Linked DNA regions of Gimesia maris. The main gene of each other region encodes a partner of the protein of the gene in region 2 in a complex. Links are inferred from orthologs where the notes say so. Each region holds a gene or a part of one and is shown on either strand. Other genes may lie near its edges. The genes, in order: dnaB and dnaG.

Region 1 (3,216 bases), 4.3 Mb from region 2 along the record:
AATGGTTCGTAAACAACGTAACGCCGCTGTCGTCGGTAGTACCAAATCGTCTATCGAAGTATTGCTGGCAGAAAAAGTAGATAGCCTTGGTGAGCAGGGTGATATTGTCCGGGTTAAACCTGGCTATGCCCGTAACTTCCTGTTGCCTTATGGTCTGGCAACGATTGCGACTGATCACAATAAATGGATGGTCGTCCAGCACCAGAAGCGGATGGCCGAACTCGAAAAAGACCGTCTGAAGTCATTGAAGAATCTCGCTGACAAATTGAGCAAGCACAGCGTGACAATGGAAGCCAATGCGAACGAAGATGGCCATCTCTACGGTTCCATCGTTGCCGTCGACATCAGCAAGTCTCTGAAAGAGGGTGGCTTTGATATCGATGCAGAAAGCATTCGCCTGGAAGGTCCCCTGAAAGAACTGGGGATGTACACCGTGAAAATGCAGCTGCATGAGAAGGTGAAAACCGAAGTTAAAGTCTGGGTCGTACCGACTGCAGAAAAAAGCTGAGGCTGGTCTGGTAAGAGAAATTTTACCAGTCTGGGATTCGAAAATAAGAGAGAGGTCCGGTATATTGCCGGGCCTCTTTTTGTTATATATGATTGCGCTCGCAGTGTGGTCTGATTTGCTGTTTGCCGAGGCAGAGGGTTGATCTGGCCAGCGTGCTGCAGAGAGAACTCACTTCTTATTGCCAACAGAACCAGGGGATGGTTATGTCAGTCGCCGGTAAAGGAAATTTTCGCCGCCCGAAGCAGGAATCGGTCGAAGAGTTATTCGGCAAGGTTCCACCGCAAAACCTGGATGCGGAAAAAGCGGTGCTCGGCGGGATTCTCCTGGATAATGTGGTGATTGATGATCTGGTGCAGATTGTCAAAGCCAACCACTTCTACAGCGACAAAAACACGCGGATTTTCGCCGCGATTCTGCGCCTGCATGATGCGGGGGTGCGCGGCATCGATGCGGTGACAATAGCTGAGGAGCTGGATTCGAAAGGCGAGCTGGAAGAAGCGGGCGGGGTATTGTACCTGCATGAGATTCTGGAAAGTGTTCCCCACGCGGCCCATGCTGAATACTATGCGAAAATTGTCCGAGATAAATCGGTACAACGGACCCTGATTCATTCCTGTACGGAAATCATCCGTGAAAGTTATGCGCCGCAGGGAGACACCCTGGACGTATTGAATAAGGCAGAGCAGAGTATCTTCAGTATTCTGGAACAGCAGGGAGAAGGGGATAAGATCGAAATTCGCGACATCCTGATGGATGCCTTCGATCGAATTCACGAGCGCTCTCAAAAGGAAGGCATGCTGACCGGGCTGACGACGGGTTTTCTGGATCTGGATACCCAGATCAATGGTTTTCAGCCCTCTGAGCTTATCATTCTGGCAGCTCGTCCTTCAATGGGAAAAACAGCGCTGGTCTGTAACTTTGCCGAAGCGGCTGCCGACGAGGGAGCAACTTCGACGATCATTTTCAGTCTGGAACAGTCGAAACTTGAGTTAGCCGAACGTCTGCTCTGTATTCGTTCCGGTGTCAACGGTCACTCGCTGCGTGCGGGTGATCTGGAAGATGACGAACGCCATCGTCTGATTGAAGCCTCGTCAGAGCTCAGCGAAATGCCCCTGTATATCGATGACAAACCGGGGCGAACGATTCAGGAAATCAGTGCGATCTGCCGACGATTGAAGCGGCTCAGTAACCTGGGGCTGATCATTATCGACTATCTGCAGTTGATTGAACCGGAAGATAAAACGATGCCGCGTGAGCAGCAGATTGCGTCGATCACCCGTCGTCTGAAAGGGCTGTGTAAAGAGTTGAACATCCCGATCATTGCACTGGCGCAGTTGAACCGTGGTGTTGAATTGCGGGATGACAAGCGACCGCGACTGGCCGACCTGCGAGAGAGTGGTGCCATCGAACAGGATGCCGACCTGATCATGTTTCTGCATCGTCCTGATAAATACGATCCGGAAGACAGTCCCGGCCTGGCAGAAGTGGTGGTGGCCAAGCACCGAAGTGGTCCGACCGGGATTATTAACCTGACCTGGATGGCATCTTCGATGCGATTTGCCAACTATGCAAATCTGGATATTCCCGAAGGGGGCTACATGGGTGACAGCGGGGGTGGTGGTTTCGGTTAATCACAGTCTGCCTGATACCGGTGGCTCTTAAAATACGGAGGAAGTGAAATGAAATCGACCTCTGATTTGAAGTTCAAACTTGTGTGTCTACTGATCGCTGCGGTGCTGGCGGATTGTTGTCCGGAGTGTGGCCCGATATTCGCCGCAGACTCCCCCGCTGCTGAAGCGATTCCCTTCAGAATTGAAGCCCCGTATGCCTGGAACCGCAGTGATCGCTATGTGCCACCGGATTTTCAGTCTTTTTTTCCGGACGACAAAGAGGCCGGTAAACAGCTTGACCTGATGCTGGAAGGAAAGCTGAAGGTAACGGGTATTGACCAGCGGCTGTCCCTTATCAGACGTGGGTTGCGGCATTGCACGAAGCATCGAACGACATTGCTGGGGCAAGTGGGAAATCAGTATATCTGGAACCGGGAGCAACAGGATCCCCGTGCCATCGAGTTGATGTATCATGCGAGTGTCTGTGACGATGGTGGAGTTGCTCACTATGCGATGTATCATGGCCCGACGGTAGTGTCACAGCGGTCATCCAACCTCGTGCGGATGCTGATGGAGCAATATCCAAAGCTTGATGCGCAGATGCAGCAGCGGATTGCCTGGGGCATGCGAACCTATGGCGACAAAGCACAGACGCGGACGTTGCTGCTGGGGCTGCTCGAGGATCACCGACAACTGGTTGATTTGACTGTTGCGGGGACACTGGAGATCTGGAAGACGGTGTTTGAGACCGATCCGCCGGAGCTGGGGCGCTTTGATGACGTTGGTTTGTGGATGATAGCCTTTCATCGGACGGATGTTTCTGTCACACATCCCCGGGCTGCTGAACTGCTGCGTGAAATGGTTCTCAAGCCGTTGCGTGGTCAAGAAGAGCTGTTGCTGGAATATGTGACCCGTGTGAATGAAGGGCGAGAGACGGCTGTTGTCCTGTTGAAGGGACTGAAGGCCCGCCGGTTGCTGGTAGACTATCTTGAAAAACGGAATTATACGGAACTTGATTTCAACGAACTGTTTTCGGCGCGGGTCCTGCAGAAACGTCGTCTTCAGGAGTTTGCGCGATTTCTGCCGGTGGATGCTCCT
Region 2 (3,203 bases):
TACGGCGTTTCCTCAATCGTTGAAACAAACCACCACTGCGCGCAGCGGGGGAATTTTATTGTGCGGTGATTGCAGACGCCGGACGGACGGCTATAATATGTTTAATTCATATAAACCAACTGTCCAGACTTGTCTGCGTACGGGAGTTGACAGTCACTGAAGATTCCGGTTACGCAAGCGAAAGAAGCATGGTTTGCTTTATGGTTTTAAGCTCACCTGGATGGTTAGGTATTTTTGTAACGTTATACAAATTTTGAGCTTAAGAGACGATCAGAGTTGGGAATCGTGAAGGGGAAATTCTTGACCCACTCGATCTATGGAGTAGAATTAAAGTACGCCAAGTTGAGCAGGGAAGCACTCTTGTACTGTGTTTGTATGTTCACTTTTCATTCTGAGACGAAAAGTGACATCGAGGGGCCGCTTTTTGAACTGTTCAGGAGAAACTGGTGTCGCCAGGATTTGATCAAAATTTCAAAGAACTGGTCCGCCAGAGAACGAGTCTGGTCGAGTTGGTTTCCGAGTCAGTCCAGCTGATTCCCAACGGGCGGGATTTCAAGTGCCTTTGCCCTTTTCATAACGATCATAACCCCTCACTGGTTGTCTATCCCGATCGCGAAACCTGGCGCTGCTGGGTGTGTAACACCGGGGGAGACTGTTTTGAGTGGGTCCAGAAGTACGATGATGTCGAGTTTTTCGAAGCTTTGAAGATTCTGGCCGAGCGTGCTCATCTGGAAATGCCCCAGTTAGCGCGGCAGTCAAACGGCGCGCCACGATCAAATATTGTTGAAAAAACATCATTATTCGATGTGATGAAATGGGCGGAACAGCAGTTTCATGACTGTCTGATGAATACACGCGAAGGAGAAATGGCCCGCCGTTATCTGATGGAAGACCGGGGCTATACCGAAGAAACCATTCAGCAGTTCCGACTGGGCTTTCATCCGAATGACTGGCAATGGCTGGTCAACCGGTCACGGGGACATTATCCGGAGAGCCTGTTGTCAGAAGCCAGATTGATCTTTAAAAAGGAAGGTCATTCCCGCTATTCCGATTATTTCGTAAATCGGGTCATGTTTCCCGTTCGCGACGAACGGAAACGGGTTGTTGCATTTGGGGGACGGATCCTGCCTGGCTCCGCGGCGGAGGGAATCGCAAAATACTTTAACAGCCCTGAAAGCATTATTTTCACTAAGAGTAAGCTGTTATTTGGTTTGGATGAATCCCGCCAGACCATTCGCGAAACGGAAACGGTCGTTGTCGTGGAAGGGTACACTGATTGCATTACAGCACATCAGTTTGGTGTGACGAATGCGGTGGCGACATTAGGGACAGCTTTGACAGAAACTCATGTTTCTTATCTCAAACGTCTGGCGCGAAAAGTCGTATTAGTTTTTGATGGAGATACTGCGGGGCAACAGGCTGCAGAGCGATCTTTAACTAAATTTATTGCCCAGGAAGTTGATTTACGAATTTTAACACTGCCTGCAGGTAAAGATCCTGCTGAATTTTTAGAAGAACAGGGAGCAGAGCAGTTGAAGCAGTTGATCGCGGATGCTCCTGAAGCCTGGAATTTTAAATTGAATGTCTGTGTCCAGAAATTTGGACTGGAGTCTATTGACGGTCAACACCGAATTTTAGAAGAGATGCTGGAGTTACTGGCGTCAAGCCCTAACCTAACCGGCAAAATTCGTGAAGACATCATATTAAGAAAGTTGGCAGATCGACTGGGTTTAAACGAATCAGTTGTCCGAAAACGACTGAGTGAAGTGAAACAAAAAAAAAGCCCGAGTCTTAATACGAACCTCTCCTCCAGCGAATCCTACTCGACTCCGAGACCGACTGACACTTCCGGTAACTTCCAGGAAGCAGACAATTCAACGAAAGACAATCAACTTGAGAGCGAACTTCTTGAAATCATTTTTGTGTATCCCGAATGTGTCACTCGTATTCAACAGCTTATCTCCCCCGAAAACCTGAAAAATCCCCAGTTACGATTCCTGTATCAGTTATGTGTTGATTTGACTGAAGAGGGACTGGTACTGGATATCAATCGCATTTTGGATCGCATCGCTGATCCAGATCTGAAACAGCTGGTTGTCAAAATAGACGCCCATGCCCGCGAAAAAGCAGTTCACGCCAAACTGCTTGATGATCCGGCTCCACTTGAGGGAATTCCACATTTTCTGAAACATTCCATCAAGAATCTCAAATGGCGGGAAGAACGGGAACACCATGAAAAAACCAAAGGGCTGCTGTTCCAGAATGCCCAGAACCAGAGTTTAAATTCGGATGCAAAAGAACTGTTAAGAAAAGCATCTGAATTTCATCAAAAACGAAACATTAAAAAAATTCACTAGAGAATCTAACCAGACTGATTGGGAGAAGCAACGTGCACCGACTCGACGCCCGATTGAATGAACTAATTGAAAATGGCAAAAAGCAGGGTTACCTGACCTACGATCAGGTCAGCGCCTATCTGCCTGATGAAGCGCTGAATCCCGAAAAGCTGGATAATCTCCTGCTGACGATTGAGGAGATTGAGTTAGACATCATTCCGGATCAGATCATTACGATCTTACAGCCGGAGAAGCCCAAGGGACGCTCCCGCACTTCCGATGATCTCTCCCGTAGGATTGATGATCCCGTGCGGATGTATCTGACGCAGATGGGAGAAATTCCACTCCTGACGCGAGATGAAGAAATTCGTCTGGCGAAGAAGATTGAAATCACCCGCCGTCGCTTCCGTCGTGAATTATTGAGCAGCGACTATGCAATGCGTCAGGCGATTGAAATCCTGGATAAAGTACATAAATCCGAGCTTCCCTTTGACCGGACCATTAAGGTTTCCGTCACGGAAGGCCTCGAGAAGAATCAGATTCTGGGGCGGATGCCACACAATCTCAAGACGCTCGAATTCCTGAGTAATAAAAATGCCAGTGATTTTCAGCAGTTCGTCAATCCGGAACTGACCAAAAGCCAGCGAATGGAAGCTTATGCTTCACTACAGAAACGTCGTCGTAAGATGGCCACTCTGATTGAAGAATTAAGCCTGAGGACACAACGTCTGCAGATTGGTATGAAACGCCTGGAGCAGATTTCCCAACGGATGACGGAACTGGAAGATCAGATTCGCGACATGAGTGATATGCGAATCAAAAACTCCAAAGATGACCGAGCCAACCTGGAGCGAGAGCTGCAGGACC

What was found.
Region 1: the proteins of dnaG (region 2) and dnaB are in contact, whole or in part, in a crystal structure (PDB 2R6A), measured with the Geobacillus stearothermophilus proteins. The link is inferred for Gimesia maris from one-to-one orthologs. Residues at the interface, in WP_049624496.1 of Geobacillus stearothermophilus: Lys456, Leu457, Leu458, Pro459, Ala460, Asn463, Ala464, Leu467, Leu535, Leu536, Ile537, Ala538, Gln544, Glu545, Asp548, Tyr549, His552; in WP_033016901.1 of Geobacillus stearothermophilus: Ser13, Glu15, Ala16, Gln18, Glu91, Leu92, Asp94, Ala95, Val96, Pro97, Thr98, Ala99, Ala100, Asn101, Tyr104, Tyr105, Ile108.

Annotation. Positions count from the first base shown.
Region 1 is NZ_CP042910.1:1,668,605-1,671,820, forward strand. The notes cover bases 37-2,925. They hold dnaB (replicative DNA helicase), read left to right. Parts: upstream 37-711; coding sequence 712-2,139; downstream 2,140-2,925. Other genes in these bases: rplI (50S ribosomal protein L9), read left to right, coding at 37-508; GmarT_RS06345 (hypothetical protein), read left to right, coding at 2,188-2,925. Also shown: more of rplI, read left to right, coding at 2-36; more of GmarT_RS06345, read left to right, coding at 2,926-3,216. UniProt on the Escherichia coli protein: The main replicative DNA helicase, it participates in initiation and elongation during chromosome replication. Travels ahead of the DNA replisome, separating dsDNA into templates for DNA synthesis.
Region 2 is NZ_CP042910.1:5,964,880-5,968,082, reverse strand. What follows is about bases 26-2,901. They hold dnaG (DNA primase), read left to right. Parts: upstream 26-446; coding sequence 447-2,357; downstream 2,358-2,901. Other genes in these bases: rpoD (RNA polymerase sigma factor RpoD), read left to right, coding at 2,390-2,901. In the rest of the region: more of rpoD, read left to right, coding at 2,902-3,203. UniProt on the Escherichia coli protein: RNA polymerase that catalyzes the synthesis of short RNA molecules used as primers for DNA polymerase during DNA replication.